Regions from separate parts of the Pseudarthrobacter sp. 01T43 genome, predicted to be linked through region 2. Evidence: riboswitches for the same ligand, from Rfam matches in the RefSeq annotation. Region 2 holds a riboswitch; each other region holds the start of a gene.
What was found. A riboswitch is a leader RNA that binds a small molecule or an ion and turns the genes downstream of it on or off. The one in region 2 is predicted to bind thiamine pyrophosphate.

Region 1 (6,999 bases), on a different contig from region 2:
CCTGAAACGTGGCCGGCCGAGAGGGTGACGGATTCTGCTCAATCATCCGGCCCGGGCCTGACCCGCGGACCCGGAACGGCGCCGTCCGAACCACGATAAGGCCGAATGATGGTGCAGAACCGGCCGGGCTTGGCAAAAACCCCCCGGCGTCAGTCCTGGAAGTACTCCACCTTGGCGCCAATGGTGTTGAGCCGCTCGGCGAGGTCCTCGTAACCGCGCTCGATCACGTAAATGTTACGCAGCTCGGAGACTCCCCGTGCCGCGAGCATGGCTAGCAGCAGGCAGGCGGCCGGGCGGAGAGCCGGCGGGCAGCCCACCTCGGCGGCGCGCCACTTGGTGGGGCCGTTGACGTAGATCCGGTGCGGGTCCAGCAGCTGCACTTGGGCGCCGAGCCGGTTGAGTTCCGTAAGGTAGATGGCCCGGTTCTCGTAGACCCAGTCGTGGATCATGGTCTGGCCGTGCGCGTTGGCCGCGATGACGGCGAAGAACGGCAGGTTGTCGATGTTCAGCCCCGGGAACGGCATGGGGTGGATCTTGTCCTCCGGTGCGCGCAGCTCGGACGGCTTGGTGGTCACATCCACGAGCCGGGTCCGTCCGTTGCGCGCCGTGTACTCCCCTGAGATCTCCAGCTGCTGGCCCATCTGCTCCAGCGTGGCCAGCTCGATCTCCATGAACTCGATGGGTACACGCCGGATTGTCACCTCCGAGTTGGTGACGATGCCGGCGGTGATGAGGCTCATCGCTTCAATCGGATCCTCGGACGGAAAGTATTCAATATCGACGTTCACACGGGGTTGCCCAGTGATCTTCAGGGTGGTGGTGCCCACGCCGTCGATCTGCACGCCAAGCATCTGCAGGTAGAAGCACAGGTCCTGGACCATGTAGTTGGGGCTCGCATTGCGGATGACTGTGGTTCCCCTGCGGTGCGCCGCAGCCATGATCGCGTTTTCGGTCACGGTATCCCCGCGCTCAGACAGCACGAACGACCGGTTCCGGGTGTCCGGCTGCGGAGCCTGGACTGCGTAGAAGCCGGCCCTCGCTTCCACGGACAACCCGAACTGGCGCAGCGCCTGCATGTGGGGTTCCACGGTGCGCGTGCCCAGGTCGCAGCCGCCTGCATAGGGGAGGCGATACTCCGAGCTCTCGTCGAGCAGCGGGCCCAGGAGCATGATGACGCTGCGGGTGCGGCGCGCAGCGTCCACGTCCATGGCCGCCAGGTCCAGGACTTCGGGCCGGCGCAGCTGGAGGTCCGTGTCGTTAAGCCAGGTGCATTCCATGCCGATGCTGGTCAGCACCTCCACGATCCGGTTGACCTCTTCGATCCGGGCGAGCCTGCGCAGCACGGTGGTGCCGCGGTTGATCAGGCTGGCGCAGAGCAGGGCAACGCCGGCGTTCTTGCTGCTGTTGACATCCACCGACCCGGACAGGGTCCGGCCGCCTTCGATCCGCAGGTGGGTCATCTGCGGTTTGCCCACCTTGACGATGCTTCGCTCGAGAATCGTTTCGAGCCGCTGGATCATCTTGAGGCTGAGGTTCTGCTTGCCCTGCTCCATCCGGGCGATGGCACTTTGGCTGGTCCCCAGCGCCTCGGCTAACTGGCCCTGGGTCCAGCCCTTGTCTATCCGGGCGTCCTTGAGCGTAGCGGCAATGTGCTCGGCAGTTTCCTGAGTCATGGGAAGAAAATATCACAGATGAGCTATGAAGGAGCCATTTTATGCCGAGACACACAACGTGGGCAGATTCATACCCGATTCATGCGATATTCGCGAGTCGGAACTCAAGGTCCACCTACCCCTTCGCCCCGCCAACTACCGCCAAACAAAGTTCCAAGTCCCCATCCCCGCTGCGGCAACCACTGCAGCCGCAGCGATCAGTACGCCGCCCAGCACCACCCAGACGTCCAGCTGCGAGTAGGTGGACTCCCGTGCCCAGGTGCGCTGACCGGTGCCGAAACCCCTGGCTTCCATGGTCACAGCCAGGCGGGAGGCGCGCCGGATCGCCTGAACCAGCAGCCCAAAACCCTGCCCGAGCGTGGCCCGCAGCCGCTGCAGCGGGCTGCCGTGTGATCCCACGCCCCGGGCACGCCGGGCCATGCCGATGGTCTGCCATTCCTCGGCCAGGAGTCCCACCAGCCGCATCGCGGCCAGCGTGCCGAGCACGAACCGGTGCGGAAGGCGGGCTTTCTGCGCCAACGCGTCCGCGAGGTCGGTCGGGTCCGTGCAGGTCATCAGCAGGATGGCCGGCAGGGCTATCGCGAGTCCGCGCAGCATGAACCCGAGCCCCAGCCGAAGGGAACCTTCGCTGATGGACCAGATCCCGACGTCGAGCAGTACAGTACCGCTGTCCGCAGCGACAATCGCCGTACTCCAGCCACCCACCGCTGCCGCGATGATGAGGGGCCAGCCGCGTTGCCAGAGCAGGCGCAGCGATAGTCCGGCCAGCGGGAAGAGTGCCAGTTCGGCGGCGAGCGCCACCGAGGCGGAAACCCAGTCGATGGAGAGCGCCAGTACCAGCGTGATAAGGAAGACGGCGCCGAATTTGGCCAACGGGTTGGCGCGCGTCAGCAAGGCGTGGTTTCCGCTGAGCGTCAGGGCATCCCTCATGCGGCATCAGCCTCCTGGCGGGCACCGCCACGCGAGGCCGGGCCCAGTCGCAGTTCGGTGCCGCCCAGGACGGCGGTGAACTCTTCGTCGTGGGTCACCGAGACCACGGACGTTCCGGCGTCGAGCAGTTCGGAGAGGAACGACGCGAGCTCGGCCCACGTGTTGGCGTCCTGGCCGAACGTGGGTTCGTCGAGCACCAGGACGCGCGGGTGGGCCGCGAGGACAGTGGCCACCGACAGCCGCCGCTTTTCGCCGCCGGACAGGGTGTAAGGATTCGCGTCCACCAGATGCGTGAGGCGCAGCCGCTCCAGCAGCTCCTCCACACGTTCCTCCCCATGCCCCAGATGGCGTGGCCCAAACATCAGCTCGTCCAGCACCCGGCCCGTGACGAACTGGTGCTCGGGCTCCTGGAACACCGTGCCGATCCGCGAAATCAGCTGTTTGGCCTTCCAACGGAACGGATCTATCCCGGCACCCTGGGAAAGCTCGACGGCGGCCGACACCTTCCCTGCCACCGGAGCCAGGAGTCCGGCGAGCGTCAGCGCCAACGTCGATTTGCCGGCGCCATTGGGGCCGGTGACGGTCAGTGCCTGGCCGGCGCGGACCTGGGCCGTGATGCCCGTTTGCACGGGCACCGGCGGGATGGTGCGGAACCCGCGGCGGCGTGGCCGCTCACGGGATACGGCAACCTGCTCGGCAGCCAGCAGCAGCTGACCGGCACCACCGGAACTGCCCGAGGAACTGCCGGCGCGGGGCCGGGTCGCGGGAACGTAGCCCGGCACCCACACGCCGGCGCGGATCAGGATGCTGCGAGCCTCGGCGAGCACCTGGTCCGGCGGCCCGTCCAGGAGCACCCCGGAGGTGCTACCCCCGACGCCTGAAACGCTACCGGTCCCGGTAGCCGAACCAGGCTGCAGCACCACGATCCGGTCCACCAGGTCTTTCCAGACGGACACGCGGTGTTCCACCACCACCAGGGTGGCGCCGGTCTTGTCAAGGGAACGGCCCACGGCGTCCCGGACTTCCAGGACGCCGGCGGGATCGAGGTTTGCGGTCGGTTCGTCCAGCAGGATCAGCCCGGGCCGCATCGCGAGGATGCCGGCCAGCGCCAGCCGCTGCTTTTGACCGCCGGACAGGGCCGACGTCGGGTGGTCCAGCGGGAGCCCCCGGGCACCTGATCCCCCGGCACCCGGCCCACCCGCACCCGGCACCCCGGGCGCATTGTCAGGGCGGACGGCACCCCGCAGCCCGACGTCGTCGAGCGCTTCCTCCACCCGCCGCCAGATCTCGTCCCGCGGCACTGCCAGGTTCTCGGCACCAAAAGCGACGTCGTCGCCCAGCCGGGAGAGGACCACCTGTGTTTCAGGATCCTGCTGCATGAGTCCCGCGCGGCCGCGCTGGCCACGCGGCGCAACGCCGTCGATCAGCAGCGAACCCGTCTCGTCGGCGTCGTCCCCTTCGTCTCCCAGCACACCGGCGAGCGCGTGCAGCAGCGTTGATTTGCCGGCACCCGAGGGGCCCAGCAGCAGCACCCGCTCACCGGGCGCGATGTCCAGGTCGAGCCCGTGGACGGCGGGAACGGCGCGGCCGGCGTGCCGCCAGCCCCAGCCACGGGCGGACACCGCGGCGGGGCGCACAGCGGAGGCGCCAGCGTCGGAAGCGGCCATCAGTTGAAGACGGGCTCCGAGAAGGCCTTCCGGGACGCGAAAGCGCTCAGTACACCCGTCTTCGCCAGGCCGCGGGTGGCAACCCAGGAGACGGCGCCCGCGATCACGGCACCTGAGACGGCGCAGAACAGAATGTAGGCGGCTTTATCGCCGGCCTCGTAGGCGATGTTCCAGCCCCACGGGAGGAAGGAGTCGTTCAGGCCGCAGAAGAGCCCTGCCCCCGCACCGGCCAGCAGTGCGGTCGGGAGATTGAACTTCTTGTAGGCGAAGGCGGCGAACACCAGTTCCGCGCCGAGGCCCTGCAGGATGCCGGAGATCAGCACGGTGGTGCCGTACTGCGAACCCATCATGAGCTCACCGGTGGCGGCAACGGCTTCGCAGAACAGCGCGGCGCCCGGTTTGCGGATGATGAGCATGCCCAGCACGGCCGGAATCATCCAGCCGCCGGCGATCAGGCCGGTCAGGGGCGGGTAGGTGGCGTTCATCGGTGCGGAGACCAGCGCCGCACCCTGGTCCCAGGCCCAGAAGATAACACCGCCGGCGATGGCGATCAGAGCCGCCACCACGATGTCCACAACGCGCCAGGTATAGCTGGCCTTTTTGATGCCTACTGTTGTCATGTCAACCTCCTGAGGTACAGGAGGGGAGGGTGTTCGCGGTTTCGGCTCGGCCTGCGCCGCCCGGATCCGGACACTCTGAGAAGCTCGACTCCCTTGCGCCGGTACTAACCGGATCAGGTTCGAGGGTCTGCGGCTGTCCGCACTCTCAGCGCCCATCCCCCGGCTGCATTGCTGCAGTGCCCGACGGCGGCGCTCCCCTGTCGTAAATAAATCTGCCCTGATGGGCGTCACCCAGTTTACACCGCACGCGCGGTAAGTTGTGGGCATGACTGCCAATTCCCCCCATGTGACCGCGTTCGATCCCGATTCCAGCGGGAGCCAGCCTGAGGGCGCGCTCGAGGCCCTGATTGCCAGGATCGACGCGGAGGTCAGTGAGCTGCAGTTCCCACGGTTCACGAAGGACGATTCCCTCAACCTCGGGCTGCTGCTGGTGGAGCTCGGCAAGACCCGGAAGCTGCCCATCGCCATCGATATCACCAAGGGCGACCAGGTCCTGTTCCACGTTGCCCTGGACGGGGCCACACCCAACAACGAGCACTGGGTCCGGGCCAAGCAGCGGACGGCCGCACGGTACGAGATCCCTTCGCTGTTGGTGGGCCTGCGCGCACGGCTGCGGGGCGGCCGGATCGAGGACCAGGGCTGGTATGACGAGTCCGTCTACGCCGCGCACGGCGGGTGCTTCCCGGTTTACGTCACCGGAGTGGGCGCCGTGGCCACTGTGACTGTCTCGGGTCTGCCCCAACAGCAGGACCACGACCTCGTCGTCGAGGCACTCCGGGAGATCCTGGCGTCCATGCGCCCGGCCTAGGTGCCGGCCTAGGTGCCGGCCTTGTGCCGGCTGGCGGCCTGATCGCGTTAGGCTAAAGGCAGTCCCCGACCCGCCCACAAGGAGTTCAACCAATGAACCTGCTCATCAAGCTGCTCGGCACAGGAATCAGCATCGGCGCCGGGTTTGTCGGCACCAAGGTGGTCAACGCCGTGTGGGAAAAGTCCACCGGCCGCAAGGCACCCACAGGCAAGGACGAAGACACCGCCACGAGCCTTCGCTCGGCGCTGACCTTCGCGCTGATCTCAGCCTCGGTCAGCACCGTCATCCAGGTGCTCGCCAACCGCGGCACGCAGCGGGCCATCACCCGTTTCGCCAAGACCCAGGACGTCGTCTAGCGAGTTTTCGTCCAGATGCTGCCCGCTGAATAGTCTCCGAGCAGCGTTATCCGTACGAAAACCCTCAGCCGTCGGACGCCTCATCACGGGCGGATTTGGCCGCCTTCTGGACCACGGCCTCCAGATCATCGGAGCTGAGCAGCTCGCGGTGCATGTGCTTGGTGCGGTAGCCGGAGCGGCCCACCATGTGGGCGGACACCGGTACAGTCAGCAACTGGAAAATCCAAGCGACCAGCAGCACCGGCCACACCCACCACGTCCGCATCTGCAGGCCGATGGCTGCCAGGAGCAGGAACAGGCCCAGCACCTGCGGCTTGGTGGCGGCGTGCATCCGGCTCAGCAGGTCAGGGAAGCGGAGCAGGCCGACGGCGGCTGCCAGGGACATGAGGGCGCCCACCACCAGGAACACCGCCGTCACGATATCAATCACGTTATCCACCAGGCTCGCCTCAGGACTCATGGGTCTGCTCCCGCCGGTCGGCCACGAAGCGCGCCACGGTCACGGAGCCGATGAAGCCGACTACCGACAGTGCCACGAGCAGCATCAGGTTGTTCAAGTGCCGGTTCACGGCCATGTCGATGCACAGTGCCGCGCCGAGGATGGCCAGCAGGACGTCGGAGGCCAGCACCCGGTCCAGCAGCGAGGGGCCCCGGGCAATCCGGATAATGGCACCGGCCGCGGCCAGCGAAAGGATGACTGCCGTGACAGCCAGGACGGTCTGCATCATGCCGGGTTCTCCTGCCGCACTGCTTCGAGTTCTTCCCTGCTGCCCATGATGCGGATCAAGCCGGCTTCGATGGAGCGGACTTCCCTGCGCAGGCTCTCCACGTCTTCGACGCTGCTGATATTGAGCGCGTGGAGGTACAGGGTGGACGTTGAACGGTCCACTTCCACCACCAGCGAACCCGGAATCAGCGAGATCACGTGGCCGACGGCGGTGACAA
Region 2 (6,999 bases):
AACGATCCCGATGTCAGCGCCCGGCTCGAAACGTTCAACAAGACATTCGCGGACGCCGTCGCCCGCGTTATTGCCGAGGACACCAAACTTCCCCATTTGGAGGCGCAGCTGCTGGGACGCGGACTGGCGGGAATGGCGCAGGTCAGCGCGCGCTACTGGCTCGAAACGGACGGGAACCTGGACCTCGATGTGGCCAGCGACCTCATCTACCGTTTAGCTTGGCGCGGAATCTCGCGCTTCCCCAAAGAGTCCTAGACTACAAATAAGAGAACCGAAGAAACTTTGATTGGCTGGGAGGCCCCCTGTTGGAAATTAAGATCGGCATTCAGAACATTGGCCGCGAAATCGTGCTGGAATCAGCAGAGGATGCTGACGCCGTAGCTACGGTCGTTGAAGAAGCCATCACCAAGGGCACCGAGCTCCGCCTCAAGGATGACAAGGGACGCATCATCATCGTTCCCGGCAACGCGCTGGGCTACGTGGAGATCGGCGCCGAAGAAGCCCGCAAGGTCGGTTTCGGACAGTTCTAGGACACAGGTTTTAGCACACAAGCAGGGGCCCACCGCCTGTTGACGGTGGGCCCCTGCATTCCGAGGGAGATTCCATGCTTTCGCTGACCATCGTTGTCCTGGTCACTGCCGCCGCCGGATTCATTATCTGGGCGAATGACAAGCGCCATGCCAGGTACGGTACTGGGTTGCCCGCCGGTGTAGCCGTCGCCGTGGGCGCGCTCAGCTGGATCATCTTCATGACGGCAGGCTTCGGCTACACGCCCGGCCTGACCTGGATCCCCTGGATCCTGCCAATGGCCCTGGGCTCCGCGGCAGCCATTGGTGCTGTCATCTACCTCGGCAGGACCCGCGAACGCCACGACATTCAGCGGCTCACCAGGGCCCTGAAGTTGTAGCCAACGGAGGCAGCCACCGCGGTTAGCGGCCTGACGGCGGCTCCGGCTGGTGGCCTACCTCCGTGCAAAGGCACAGCCGGTTTCCTTGCGCGTCCGTGACCACCACCCAGTCGGGTGCGTGGTCATGGTTCATTAAGGCCCCGGTGGCTGCGGTCTTCTCCAGGACGGGCCCCATTTCGGCGAGACTCCAGTGGACGTCCACGTGGAGCCTGCTGCTGTTGGGCGTCGGTGTTTCCTGAAACCAGACGCTCGGTCCGCGGCCATAAGGATCCACCAGGTCTCCGCCCGCGCCTTTTTTGTAGCCCAGCGCCGCCCGCCATACTTCCCCTATTTCCGCCGGGTCCGCAGTGTCGATACCCAACTCCACCGTCCGGAACAGCCCGGGCTGGGCAGTCGCCCCTGCCCCCGAAGCCGCTTCGGTGGCTGCCGACGCCGCCGCGACGTCCCGCTCCGTGACCTCGCCGCCGGCGTCGTGGGAGGTGTAGCGAATGAACACCCTGTTGTAGCGCCAGTCAAGGTCAGGATGGTGGTTCTGTTCTTCCGCGAGGCGCCCGACGGCGGCAATCAGCTCGAGCGCTGCGGCCGCCGTCGGCGCTTTATAGACCGTGACAAACCCGCCCAGCCGGTACCGCCAGTCGGGCAGCACGGCCAGGGCGGCGTCGAGCCGTTCGCGGGTAAGGACGTCTTGGTTGCCGGCCACAGCGGACTCCCTCGGTTCGTTTCGTGAGCCGTCCCGGCGGGCGGCGGCGGCCGCCGGTCTAGAGGAACTCAGCCCGGTTTTCCATCGCCGATGACGCCAAGGCGTGCTCGCGGCGCGGTATCCTGCCGGCCGCTTTCGCCAGCCTACCGGCGATCACCGCGTGCTTGAAGGCTGCCCCCATGAGCGCGGGGTTCTGTGCACGTGTCACTGCTGTGGCCAGCAGCACAGCATCGCAGCCCAACTCCATGGCCAGCGCCGCATCCGACGCCGTGCCGATGCCGGCGTCCAGCACCACCGGCACTGAAGCGCGCGAGACGATCAGTTCGATGTTGTGCGGGTTGAGTATCCCCAGGCCGGTGCCGATCGGGGCCCCGAGCGGCATCACCGCGGTGGCACCCAGGTTCTCCAGTCGCAGCGCCAGCACGGGGTCGTCGTTGGTGTAGGCGAACACTTTGAAGCCCCGGTTCACGAGCTGTTCGGTAGCGTCCACGAGCTCGACGGCGTCCGGCAGCAGCGTCTGTTCGTCGGCGATGACTTCCAGCTTGACCCAGTCCGTTTCCAGGGCTTCGCGGGCCAGCTCGGCCGTCATGACAGCGTCGCGGGCGGTAAAACAGCCAGCGGTGTTGGGCAGGACCCGGATTCCATGGTCCACCAGGAGTTGGAAGAGCGAGCCGGACTCGGCGGGCGAGTATCGCCTCATCGCCACGGTGGTGAGCTCCGTCCCGGACGCCAGCAGGGCGGCGCCCAGGCCGTCCAGGCTGGGAGCTCCACCGGTGCCCATGATGAGGCGGGAACCAAGTTCCACGCCGTCGATGACAAACCGGTCGGTATCCACCGAGGTGGTCCCGGTGCTGATGTTGTTCATGACCGTCATGGTGTCAGCCTCCCTGTACTGCCGTGACCAGTTCGACGCTGTCCCCGTCGGCGAGCGTCGTGACGAACCACTGGCTGCGCGGTACCACTTCTGAGTTGTGGGCAACGGCGACGCCGAGTTTCTGCCCGTCCGCGGCCTGGCCGTTGGCGGCGAGGGTACGGCCGGTGATCTGGCTGACCAGGGTGGTGATGGAGGCATCGCAGGGCACGGCATGGGGCGAGCCGTTGAGGGTGATGTTCATGCTGTTTCCTTCGTGAATTGAAACGTGGCTTGGGGCTGGGTGGAAAACCTGTCCGGGTTGAGGGCCTGCCATCGCGGATCTTCGCGGCCGTCCAGCAGGTCGCGGCAGATAACTGCGGCTGCCGGAGACAGCAACACGCCGTGGCGGTAGAAACCGGTCGCGATAATCAGCCCCGGAATATGTCCTGAGCCAGGAGCAGGCACGCGGCCCAGCAGCGGCGCGTTGTCCGGAGTCGCGGGACGCGCCCTCGTGGTGCATTCGAGGAGCTCCAGCTCGGCGACGGCGGGCAGCAGGACCTGAGCGTCACGCAGTAATTGGTACACGCCGCCTGCCGAGACGGCACGGCCGCCTGCCGTGGTATCCCCTGCTTCGGGCAGTGCGTCCTCGCGCTGGGTTGCGCCGATCACCACCGTGCCGTCCTGCCGGGGCACGATGTAGACCGGCACGCCGTGGACCATGCCCCGGACGGTGGACGTCACCAACGGGCGCAGGTGCCGGGGAACGCCGAGCCGCAGGATGTCGCCGTAGACGGGCCTCAGGGGGAGCCGCATCCAGTCCGGCAGGCCTCCCAGGGCAGCCGCCTGAAGGCCGTTGGCCACGATGGTCTCCCCCGCCAGGACTGTTCCGCCACTGGCCAGTTTCACCCCGCTGACGCGGCCGTCCTCCCACAGGAGCGCGGTGGCGCGGTGATCAACGGCGAACCCTCGGCTGGCGCCGTCCACGGCGGTCCCTGCGCCCGGTCGGTGGCTGGCCAGGACTTCCCGCAAAGATGCGATCAGCCTGCGCGGGTCCACCTGGTGGTCCGCCGGAATGTCCAGGGCACAGGAAATGGCCGGACTGAGCAGCGGTTCCCTGCCCCTCGCTTCCCGGACCGTCAGCGGCTCCACCAGCAGTCCGTTGGCCTGTTGGACGGCCCTGAGGTCCATCAGTGCCCGACGGTCCGCTGCGTCGGCACCGACGGCGAGGGTCGGCGTCGTAAGGTAGCCAAAATCCCCTGCCCCGGCCTCGGCGAGGCCGGCCGCGAAGGCAGGCCACAGGTGCGAGGACTCAAGCATCAGCTCCAGCAGGCCTTCCTCCTGGTAGTGCAGCTCGCTGACAGGGGCGAGCATGCCGGCGGCCGCCCAGCTGGCCCCTGAACCCGGTTCGTCATCGATCACCACCACGGACCGGCCGGAGAGTCGCGCCTCCCAGGCGATGCAGTGGCCAATGACTCCGCCCCCGATCACCGCCACGTCGGCGTGCAGGACGGTGGGGCTGTCCAGTCCACAGCTCGTGGCAGTGTCAGGTGTGCTGGCGGGCGCGCCGCCGGATGGGGGGACCATGTGATTCCTTCCCTACGCCGGTACTAGCCGGATCAGGTCAAGCGGTCGGCTTTGATGCCCTCTCAGCCCGGCCGCTTTGTGACGGCTGCAACGGGCTCCCGCAGTACTCGCCCAGTTTAGGGGAACTATGGTGGTTTTTATGAACGTGTCTTCCATCCCCAGCATCCTCCCCAGCCCCACCATCCAGGAACCCGGCGCCGGCCTGCCCCCCGGCGCCAGGCTGTACCTGTGCACCGACGCCCGCCGCGACCGCGGGGACTTTGCAGAGTTTGTGGACGCGGCGTTTGCCGGCGGCGTGGACATCATCCAGCTCAGGGACAAGGGCATCGAGGCCGCCGAGGAGCTGGAACTGCTGACGGTCCTTCAGGCGGCCGCCGCCCGCCACGGACGGCTCTGGGCGGTCAATGACCGCGCCGACATCGCCATGCTGTCCGGCGCGCCGGTCTTCCACATCGGTCAGAAGGACCTGCCCGTGGCCTCCGCACGCACACTACTCGGGGCCGGTGCTGTGGTGGGGCTTTCCACCCACACCACTGAACAGGTGGAAGGCGCCATCCGGTTGTCGTCCTCGGTGACTGCCGACGGCGGCCTCGACTACTTCTGCGTGGGACCGGTCTGGGCCACCCCCACCAAACCTGGCCGGGCCGCCGTCGGCCTTGACCTCGTGCGGTACGCAGCGGACGCCGTTGGTGCCACCGGCACCCAGGCCGCGTTGCCCTGGTTCGCGATCGGCGGGATTGACCTGGACAACGTCGAGCAGGTGGTGGCGGCAGGTGCCAGCAGGATCGTTGTGGTCCGCGCTATTACGGAAGCCTCGGATCCCGCCGCGGCGGCCAGGGCACTCCTCGCCGCCTTGGATGCCGGCGCTGCCTAGGAATCCAGCCCTCAGCTGGGCGGGCCGTGCACGTTCCCGGGAAATCGGGCTAATCTGACTTTTGTGTCCCATCATCGGTTGGCCCCCAACGTCCACGAGAAGACCAACGCCCTCGCGGCAGCCCTGAGTGCCCTGCGGACCGAGCTGGAATTGCCGGGGCCTTACCCGGCCGAGGCGGTCCGCGACGCCGAGGAGGCCGTGGCAGCCCATCAGCTGCCGCCCTCCGACCTGACGGAGGTTGAGTTCCTGACCATCGATCCGGCGTCGTCCACGGACCTTGACCAGGCGCTGTTCATCGAGCGTTCCGACGCCGGCTACCGGGTCCTGTACGCCATCGCGGACGTGCCCTCCTTTGTCCGCCCCGGCGGGAACCTGGACGCCGAAACCCGCCGCCGCGGCCAGACGTTCTACGCCCCGGACGGCCGAATACCGCTGCACCCCGAGGTCATCAGCGAGGAGGCGGGCAGCCTGCTTGCCGATCAGCTGTGTGCCGCGTTTGTCTGGGAATTCGGGCTCGACGACGCCGCCCACGTTGGCAGCGTGTCCGTCCAGCGGGCAACCATCCGCAGCCGGTCCAAATTGGACTATAAGGGTGTCCAGGCCGAGATCGACGCCGGAACAGCCAACCCCGTGCTGCACCTCCTGAAGGAAGTGGGGCTCAAGCGTGTTGAACTGGAACGCCAGCGCGGCGGCGCCAGCCTGAACATGCCGGAGCAAGAAATCGTCCAACTGCCCGACGGCGGCTACCGGATTGCCGCGGCGCCCCAGCTTCCGGTGGAGGACTGGAATGCCCAGATTTCGCTGATGACCGGAATGGCGGCGGCGGACATGATGCTGGCGGGGAAGGTTGGCATCCTTCGAACCATGCCCGCCCCGGACGAGCGTTCCCTCAGGCATTTCCGGCTCCAGACGGTGGCCCTCGGCAAGGCGTGGGACGGGAAGATCAGCTACGGCGAGTACCTCCGCAGCCTCGACCCCACCGAGCCCCGGCAACTGGCCATCATGCATTCCGCGGGTATGCTCTTCCGCGGAGCCAGCTACACCGCCTTTGACGGCACCGTCCCCGAAGCTGCCATCCAGTCGGCCATCGGCGCTGCCTACGCCCACACCACGGCTCCCCTCCGGCGGCTTATTGACAGGTTCGTCCTGGTGATCTGCGAAGCCCTGAGCAATGGCAAGCCGGTCCCCGACTGGGCGCGGGAAGCGTTGCCCACCCTGCCGGAAATCATGGCCGCCTCTGACCAGCTGGCAAGCCGGATGGAACGCATGGCGCTGGACACCGTGGAAGCTGCCCTCCTGGTCAACCACATCGGCCAGGAGTTTGATGCGATTGTCATTTCCGGGTCCAAGCCGCAGAAGGAGAACGGCAACGCCGCCAAGAACGGGAACGGGAAGAACGGGGCCGCCAAGAACGGCAACGGCCCCTCAGGGATCGTCCAGATCGCCGAGCCGGCCGTGACAGCCCGGTGCGCCGGCGACCTGGAATCCGGTACCAAGGTCCGGGTGCGCCTGATCTCCTCCGATATTGCCGCCCGTGAGGTCCACTTCGAGCTCCTGGTCTGAATTGCCTGCCCCTGCTTCAAGGGCCAAAAGCCGGGTTTCGGGGTCCGTGCAGCTAGACTGGGAAAGTAGATATGGATGCCCGGTCGTTGATTTCCTTGATTTTGAATTCAACAAGCCCGCCCCTACGCGATCTTGAGACAGACCCGCTGGTCACCAGTGCCAGCATTTAGATAGCCCGCGATCGGCTTCCACTGGATTGCTTGCGCGCCCGAGCGTGCTCCGGAGCGGCCACGTTGGCCGGTCCGTTGAGCAGGCAGCGCCAATGCCCAAATGAATAAGGAAACTCACCTGTGAGTGAATTGCATACCCACCAGCTCCTGACGGACGATTCCGGCATCGAAACGATCGATCCTGAAGAGACCATCATCTCCGACGAGAAGCCACACGAAATCGCGGAGAAGTCCTTCGCCGATTACAACGTCCGCGCCGACATCGTCGAGTCCCTGGCCGACGCCGGGATCACCCACCCGTTCCCCATCCAGGCCATGACCCTGCCGGTGGCGCTTTCGGGCCACGAC
Region 3 (6,999 bases), on a different contig from region 2:
GGATAGTGTTCGTGCACGGCGCCGGACCGTTCGGTGCGGCGGCATGGCCGCGGCAGCACGGCATGGCGCTGAAATACGACGCACTGTTTCTCCGACGGCATGGGTTCGACCCCGTTGCTGAACCGGTGGACTCCTCTTTTGATGCGGACACCGCTATCGTGCTGGGATCCTTGGCGGATGATGGCCGGGGTGCAGCAGGCGGTCATGTGGTGGCGCACGCCGAGGGTGCTATTTCCGCCATGATGGCAGCCGTCCAACGCCCGGATCTGGTGTATTCCCTGACGCTCGTGGAACCGGCGTGTTTGTCGCTGACTGCTGAATTGCCCGCCACCGCCGCGCACCGTGCCCTCATGCAGCCGCTTTTCGATGTCCGGCATCAACTGGGCGACGACGACTTCCAGCGCGAATACGTCCGGCGTATGTTCGCTGTGGATCTCCACGAGCCGGCGTCCACGGAGGAGAAGCGGTCAGCGCGAAGGCTGCGGCTGCAGGCACCCTCGTGGGAAGCTCCGCTGCACATTGTGCCGGGCGTCCCCACCATGGTGTTGACCGGCGGCTGGGAACCGCTGTATGAGGAGATCGCCGGTTACCTGAAGGAGACCGGCGCCCTGCACCGCGTTGCCGCGGGCGGGCACCGGCCTCAGGATTCAGTTGAAGGCGACCGTGCCATCCGGTCTTTCATTGCCGACGTCAGCCGGTCACACTCAGTCCAGGCCTCCTGAGAAGTCAGCCCCCGGCCGGGACCCGAAGCTCGGGGAGGTAGACCTTCCCGCCGGCGGCCAGGAACTCCTCGCTCTTTTCGCGCATGCCGCTGTACGCCTCAGCAATGGCAGCCTGGGCATCGGCGGAGCCGTACTCGTCCCGGATGTCCTGGCTGATCTTCATGGAGCAGAACTTGGGGCCGCACATGGAGCAGAAGTGGGCGGTCTTGGCAGGCTCGGCCGGCAGCGTCTCGTCGTGGAACGCCTCCGCGGTTACCGGATCGAGGGACAGTGCGAACTGGTCCCGCCAGCGGAATTCGAACCTCGCCTTGGATAGGGCATCGTCCCGCTCGTGGGCGCCCGGGTGGCCTTTGGCCAGGTCGGCGGCATGAGCTGCGATCTTATAGGTGATCACGCCGGTTTTAACGTCGTCCTTGTTGGGCAGCCCCAGGTGTTCCTTGGGCGTCACGTAACAGAGCATGGCCGTGCCGTAGCGGGCAATTTCCGTGGCGCCGATGGCCGAGGTGATGTGGTCGTAGCCCGGAGCAATATCGGTCACCAGCGGTCCCAGCGTGTAGAAGGGAGCGCCCTTGCAGAGGTCCTGCTGGCGTTCCACGTTCTCCCGGACCAGGTGGAACGGTATGTGCCCAGGACCTTCCACCATCACCTGCACGTCAAATTCCCAGGCGCGCTGGGTCAGCTCGGCCAAAGTGTCCAGCTCGGCGAACTGGGCGGCGTCGTTGGCGTCCGCCGTCGCACCGGGCCGGAGCCCGTCGCCCAGGGAGAAGGCGACATCGTACTGGGCAAAGATTTCACACAGCTCATCGAAGTGGGTGTACAGGAAGTTCTCCTGGTGGTGGGCGAGGCACCAGCCGGCCATGATGGACCCGCCGCGCGAGACGATGCCCGTGACACGGTTGGCGGTCAGCGGCACATAGCGCAGCAGGACTCCGGCGTGGATGGTCATGTAGTCGACGCCCTGCTCGCACTGTTCGATCACGGTGTCGCGGAAAATCTCCCAGGTCAGCTTGTTGGCCTCGCCGTTGACCTTCTCCAGCGCCTGGTAAATGGGCACCGTGCCGATGGGGACGGGGGAGTTGCGGATGAGCCATTCACGGGTGGTGTGGATGTCGTCGCCGGTGGACAGGTCCATGACGGTATCCGCGCCCCACTGGGTGGCCCACTGCAGCTTGTCCACTTCCTCGGCAATGGAGCTTGTCACGGCCGAGTTTCCGATGTTGGCGTTGATCTTCACCAGGAAGGCCTTGCCGATGATCATGGGCTCGGATTCCGGGTGGTTGATGTTGTTCGGGATGATGGCGCGGCCAGCGGCCACTTCGCTGCGGACCAGTTCCACGTCGCAGTTTTCGCGAAGGGCCACGAACTGCATCTCGGGCGTCACCACACCGCGGCGGGCATAATGCATCTGGGTGACGGATTTGCCGGCGACGGCGCGGCGGGGCACCGGCCGTGCCCCCTTCCATTCCGCGGACGCGGCGCCGCGGCGCACGGCCGATTTGCCGTCATCGAGCAGGTTCCGTTCCCGGCCCCCGTACGGCGCGGTGTCGCCGCGCGCTTCGATCCAGGCGCGCCGGAACGGGCTGAGTCCCACCACCGGATCGCTGCCGGGACCGGCCGTGCGGTAGACCCGGAAGGGGCCGTTCTCCTCGCCGTTGGGAGACGGCTCGAGAGCGATTTCGGTGACGGGCACCCTGATTCCGGAACTTTCATCGCTGATATACGCCAGCGCGTGGGATTTCAGGGATTGGGTTTCCGCGGCTTGGGGCGACGCCGGTTCGGATGCGGCCGGCGCCGTGTCGGCTCCCGTCACGGCGCTGGCTGTCGCATTTTGGGCAGGAATGGGCCATGCTTTTTGCGTACTCAATGGAATACTCACTTCCTTCGCCGGCATTACCCGGACAGGTTCAACGGTCGCAGGCTGCGGCAGCCCGATCTCAGCCCCTGCAAGGGCACCCGTGTGGTCAAGACGAAGCTACCACAGCTGGTGCGGAATCCTTCGGATCACTTGAATTAAATTGAAGCTTCAAGTAAATTAGATGCATAACGGCCTTCAATCCCGAAGGCCTGCGGACCGGGAGCGTTCACATGACTGCAGAAGCCACCAGCCAGGATCTTCTYCCTGCCGACCTCTCCATGGGCACAGTGATGCTCAAGGTGGGCGACATGAAGCTGATGACCGACTATTACCAGCGCGCCCTGGGACTCGAGGTGGTCGCGGAGGAGGATGGTGGCGTTCACCTGGGCCGCCTCAAGCGCCCACTGGTCCACCTGGCGCCAGCGCCGTCGCTGCACCTGCCGGGCAGGGGAGAGGCCGGGCTGTTCCACACGGCGCTGCTCTTTGATGACCAGGCTGCACTGGCTGCCACGGTGGCCACCGCCGCCCAGTTTGACCCCCGGCTCTTTACCGGCAGCGCAGACCACCTCGTGAGCGAGGCCTTCTACTTCAACGACCCCGAGGGCAACGGCATCGAGCTCTACTGGGACCGCCCCCGCAAGAACTGGTCCTGGAACGGCACCGAAGTAGTGATGGACAGCCTGGCACTGCCACCCCAGCGCTACCTTGAACAGCACCTGAGCCAGGAATCCCTGGACGGCCAGCTGGCCACTGACGCCGGTGTGGGCCATGTCCACCTCCAGGTGGGAGATGTCCAATCGGCGCACGAATTTTACGTGGGCACCCTGGGCTTCGAAAAGACCGCGGGCTGGCATGGGCAGGCGCTGTTTGTCTCCGCCGGACGCTACCACCACCACATGGCCATGAATGTTTGGAACAGCCGCGGTGCCGGTCCGCGAAAGGACACCCTGGGCCTCGGCGAGGTGCTTATCGAGGTGGCTTCCGGTGACGACGTCGGAGCTCTCGCTGACCGCCTGAAGGTCGCCGGTGTGGCCTCCCACCACACTGGCGCCGAGCTGCGGTTCGAGGATCCCTGGCGTAACAACATCCGGGTTGCTGTCCGCTGAGAGCCGGTGGCCGGAAGTGCGGCCTGCCATGCACTAGGCTGATTTCGAACGGCCGGGGCGGCACCCTATGCTGCCCGCCTGGGCCGCACCGTCGACGGAATGAGGGTTGTTCCCATGGGCTTCACTGAAATCTTTGTAGCTACCCACGACGCCGCGCTGAAACGCGCCGGCGTCCTCGATGCCGGCGGCTCGCCGTCCGGCTCCGCGCTGCGGATACCTGGCGTCAGTGATTTCGAAATTGAACAGCTTGGTGATCTCGCCGGGGCCGCGGTCCACGCCGGTGGTGAGGGGTACGAACTCGCCATGGTTGACGTTTCCAGCGACTCCCTTCTTGGCGTTCCACCGGCCATGGTCCGGGCTCTCGCGGACCTCCTCACCTATGAAACTGAGGGCGAGGGCAACGTGTTGGATGACGTCGCCGAAAAATGGGCTGCCCAGGACGACATGCCCTTTGGCGCGGCCGACGCCCGGACGTACGTCCAGCAGCTTGCCGGGCTCGCCGGCGGAATCGACGACGCCGATCGCACCGGTTTGTACGTCTGGTCGTCCTAGGCTGGGTGTCTTCGGGGTCCGTCCCGCCGGCCCCGCCCCGTGTCAAGTCGAAATCCTGGCGCTGATCTGGCACAATAAACAGGTACTCGATCTGCGTGGCCCCTCTCTCCGCGTCCGGATCCTGTCCTTCGAACCCTCAAGTACGGCCCGCCCCACGGGTGCAGAACGTTGGTTCAACCCTTTTCTGAAACAGGAGTGACCACAAAAGTGGCCGTAAAGATTCGCCTTAAGCGCTTTGGCAAAATGCGCGCACCGTACTACCGCATCGTTGTCATGGACGCACGCTCCAAGCGTGACGGCCGTGCCATCGAAGAGATCGGCAAGTACCACCCCACCGAAGAGCCCTCGTACATCGAGGTCGACACGGACCGTGCCCAGTACTGGCTCGGCGTCGGCGCACAGCCGTCCGAGCAGGTTGCCGCGATCCTCAAGATCACCGGTGACTGGCAGAAGTTCAAGGGCCTCCCGGGCCAGGAAGGCACCCTGAAGACCAAGGCTCCCAAGGCTGCCTTTGTTGCCCCGGAAAAGGGTTCCGTGATCATCCCGGAAGCCATCACCAAGAAGGCAAAGCAGTCTGACGCAGCCGAGGCTCCGGCTGAAGCAGAAGCCACCGAGGCTGAGTAAATTGCTGGCAGAAGCGCTCGAACACCTGGTCCGGGGGATCGTTGATTCGCCGGAAGATGTCAAGGTCAGCTCGAAGAACAACCGCCGCGGGGACACCCTCGAGGTTCGCGTTCATCAGGATGACCTGGGACGGGTGATCGGCCGCCAGGGCCGCACCGCACGTGCACTGCGCACCGTTGTGGCGGCACTGGCAGACGGCGAACCGGTCAGGGTCGACGTCGTCGACACCGACCGCCGCCGCTAAGCGCTCGGCAGTACCAGTTTTTTGCTCCGGCCCTTCCACCCATCAGGGTGGAGGGGCCGGAGTGCTTTCATCAGAACATTGTGGATATTCCCACAACCGGAACAGAGGAACAGATGCAGCTTCAGGTGGCACGAATCGGCAAACCGCACGGAATCCGCGGCGAAGTAACGGTCCAGGTTTTGACCGATGCTCCGGCAGACCGGTTTGTTCCGGGCACCGAGTTTGTGGCGGAGCCAGCCTCGGCCGGACCCCTGACTGTAGAGAGCGCGCGCTGGAACAAGGACATCCTGCTGCTCGCGTTCGAGGGAATCGAAACCCGCAACCAGGCCGAGACTCTCCGCGGCGCCAAGCTGTTCATCGAAACCGAGGAGCTTGAAGCTGACGACGACGAAGGCTGGTACGAGCACGAGCTGGTTGGACTCGAAGCGCGGGTGGGCTCCCGAGTGGTGGGCAAGGTCGCGGCCTTGCACACCATGCCGGTCCAGGACCTGCTGGTCATTGAAGACGCCGACGGCAAGGAGATCCTTGTCCCCTTCGTCGAGCAGATCGTGCCGGAAGTCAACGTGGCCGAGGGGTTTGTCCTGCTCACGCCGCCGGACGGACTCTTTGAGATCAATTCGGACGACGCTGCTGCCGGCGGACCCGAGGGCAAGGCATAGATGAGAATCGACGTCGTCAGCATCTTCCCGGAGTACCTGGCGCCCCTGGAGCTATCGCTCATTGGCAAAGCCCGCCAAGACGGCCTGCTGGACCTGCACGTCCACGATCTGCGCGGGTTCACCACGGACAAACACCGTTCCGTGGACGACACACCCTACGGCGGCGGCGCCGGCATGGTGATGAAGGCGGAGCCGTGGGCCCAGGCGCTGGCGTCCTTGGCGGGCGCCAACGAAGCCAAGGCAACTAAGCCGGTCCTGATTGTGCCGTCGCCGGCGGGTGAGCGCTTCACCCAGGCGCTGGCACACGAGCTCGCCGACGAGGAGCAGCTGGTTTTTGCCTGCGGGCGCTATGAAGGCATCGACGAGCGTGTCATGGAATGGGCGGCGGAACACTTCACCGTGCGGCCCATGAGCCTGGGTGACTACGTCCTCAACGGCGGTGAGGTGGCTGTCCTGGCCATGGTCGAGGCCATCGGCAGGCTGTTGCCCGGCGTGGTGGGCAACCCCGAATCACTGGTGGAGGAGTCACATTCGGACGGGCTGCTGGAATATCCGGTGTACACCAAGCCCTCCAACTGGCGTGACCGGGAGGTGCCGGCTGTACTGCTGAGCGGCAACCACGGGAAGATCGCACAGTGGCGCCGCCACGAACAGTACCGGCGGACGGCTGAACGCCGCCCCGACCTGCTGGAAACGTTCGACGCCGGGAAGCTGCCACGTGCCGACCGTTCGGCTCTCTACGACCTCGGGTACGACGTCGTCGACGGTCACCTCCGCGTCCGGCCTTCCGCAGCCGGGACGGACGGCGCGGGCGCCCGGCACGATGCCGGAACAGAAGCTACCGCCTGAGCGCGGCGCATACCAACGGCAATTGGCTGAAGGCCCGCGAGTGTGGCAAAATTAGTCATTGTGTCTGCTGGGTCCGCACCTGCCACAGGGGGAGCGCAACCAACAGCTATGGCAACCCGGTACTTTCAATCAGTGAATGAACCGGACCACTTAACTTTCGGCGGTAGTTTCCGGGGCGTCCTGCGCTCCCGGCCTTGCCCGCCGTGACCTAAAGTGAATGACCTGTGGCGTTCACCAGGAGTGCAATTATGCATATTCTCGATTCCGTAGATGCAGCCTCGCTGCGCACCGATGTTCCCGAGTTCCGCGCGGGTGACACCCTCAAGGTGCACGTGAACATCATCGAAGGCAAGAACTCCCGTGTCCAGGTTTTCCAGGGCTTCGTCCT

Region 1: linked by a shared signal. The riboswitch ahead of AC1DIM_RS13440 (ECF transporter S component) and the one ahead of thiO (glycine oxidase ThiO) in region 2 are both predicted to bind thiamine pyrophosphate.
Region 3: linked by a shared signal. The riboswitch ahead of thiC (phosphomethylpyrimidine synthase ThiC) and the one ahead of thiO (glycine oxidase ThiO) in region 2 are both predicted to bind thiamine pyrophosphate.

What each region holds. Positions count from the first base shown of each region.
Region 1 covers NZ_JBFTPV010000014.1:24,919-31,917, forward strand. The annotation lists gene AC1DIM_RS13420 (endonuclease domain-containing protein) at 1-28, shown strand, start outside; gene AC1DIM_RS13425 (UDP-N-acetylglucosamine 1-carboxyvinyltransferase) at 150-1,673, opposite strand; gene AC1DIM_RS13430 (energy-coupling factor transporter transmembrane component T family protein) at 1,809-2,603, opposite strand; gene AC1DIM_RS13435 (ABC transporter ATP-binding protein) at 2,600-4,270, opposite strand; gene AC1DIM_RS13440 (ECF transporter S component) at 4,270-4,890, opposite strand; TPP riboswitch at 4,963-5,099, opposite strand; gene AC1DIM_RS13445 (heme-degrading domain-containing protein) at 5,156-5,698, shown strand; gene AC1DIM_RS13450 (DUF4235 domain-containing protein) at 5,791-6,054, shown strand; gene mnhG (monovalent cation/H(+) antiporter subunit G) at 6,119-6,514, opposite strand; gene AC1DIM_RS13460 (MrpF/PhaF family protein) at 6,504-6,782, opposite strand; gene AC1DIM_RS13465 (Na+/H+ antiporter subunit E) at 6,779-6,999, opposite strand, start outside.
Region 2 covers NZ_JBFTPV010000004.1:181,175-188,173, reverse strand. The annotation lists gene AC1DIM_RS06620 (TetR/AcrR family transcriptional regulator) at 1-255, shown strand, start outside; gene AC1DIM_RS06615 (DUF3107 domain-containing protein) at 306-530, shown strand; gene AC1DIM_RS06610 (hypothetical protein) at 605-907, shown strand; gene AC1DIM_RS06605 (4a-hydroxytetrahydrobiopterin dehydratase) at 930-1,607, opposite strand; gene AC1DIM_RS06600 (thiazole synthase) at 1,666-2,481, opposite strand; gene thiS (sulfur carrier protein ThiS) at 2,486-2,722, opposite strand; gene thiO (glycine oxidase ThiO) at 2,719-4,044, opposite strand; TPP riboswitch at 4,037-4,156, opposite strand; gene thiE (thiamine phosphate synthase) at 4,184-4,918, shown strand; gene AC1DIM_RS06580 (RNB domain-containing ribonuclease) at 4,982-6,481, shown strand; gene AC1DIM_RS06575 (DEAD/DEAH box helicase) at 6,772-6,999, shown strand, end outside.
Region 3 covers NZ_JBFTPV010000006.1:234,296-241,294, forward strand. The annotation lists gene AC1DIM_RS08860 (alpha/beta hydrolase) at 1-722, shown strand, start outside; gene thiC (phosphomethylpyrimidine synthase ThiC) at 727-2,532, opposite strand; TPP riboswitch at 2,582-2,689, opposite strand; gene AC1DIM_RS08870 (VOC family protein) at 2,808-3,683, shown strand; gene AC1DIM_RS08875 (hypothetical protein) at 3,798-4,235, shown strand; gene rpsP (30S ribosomal protein S16) at 4,443-4,859, shown strand; gene AC1DIM_RS08885 (RNA-binding protein) at 4,861-5,103, shown strand; gene rimM (ribosome maturation factor RimM) at 5,217-5,762, shown strand; gene trmD (tRNA (guanosine(37)-N1)-methyltransferase TrmD) at 5,763-6,611, shown strand; gene rplS (50S ribosomal protein L19) at 6,860-6,999, shown strand, end outside.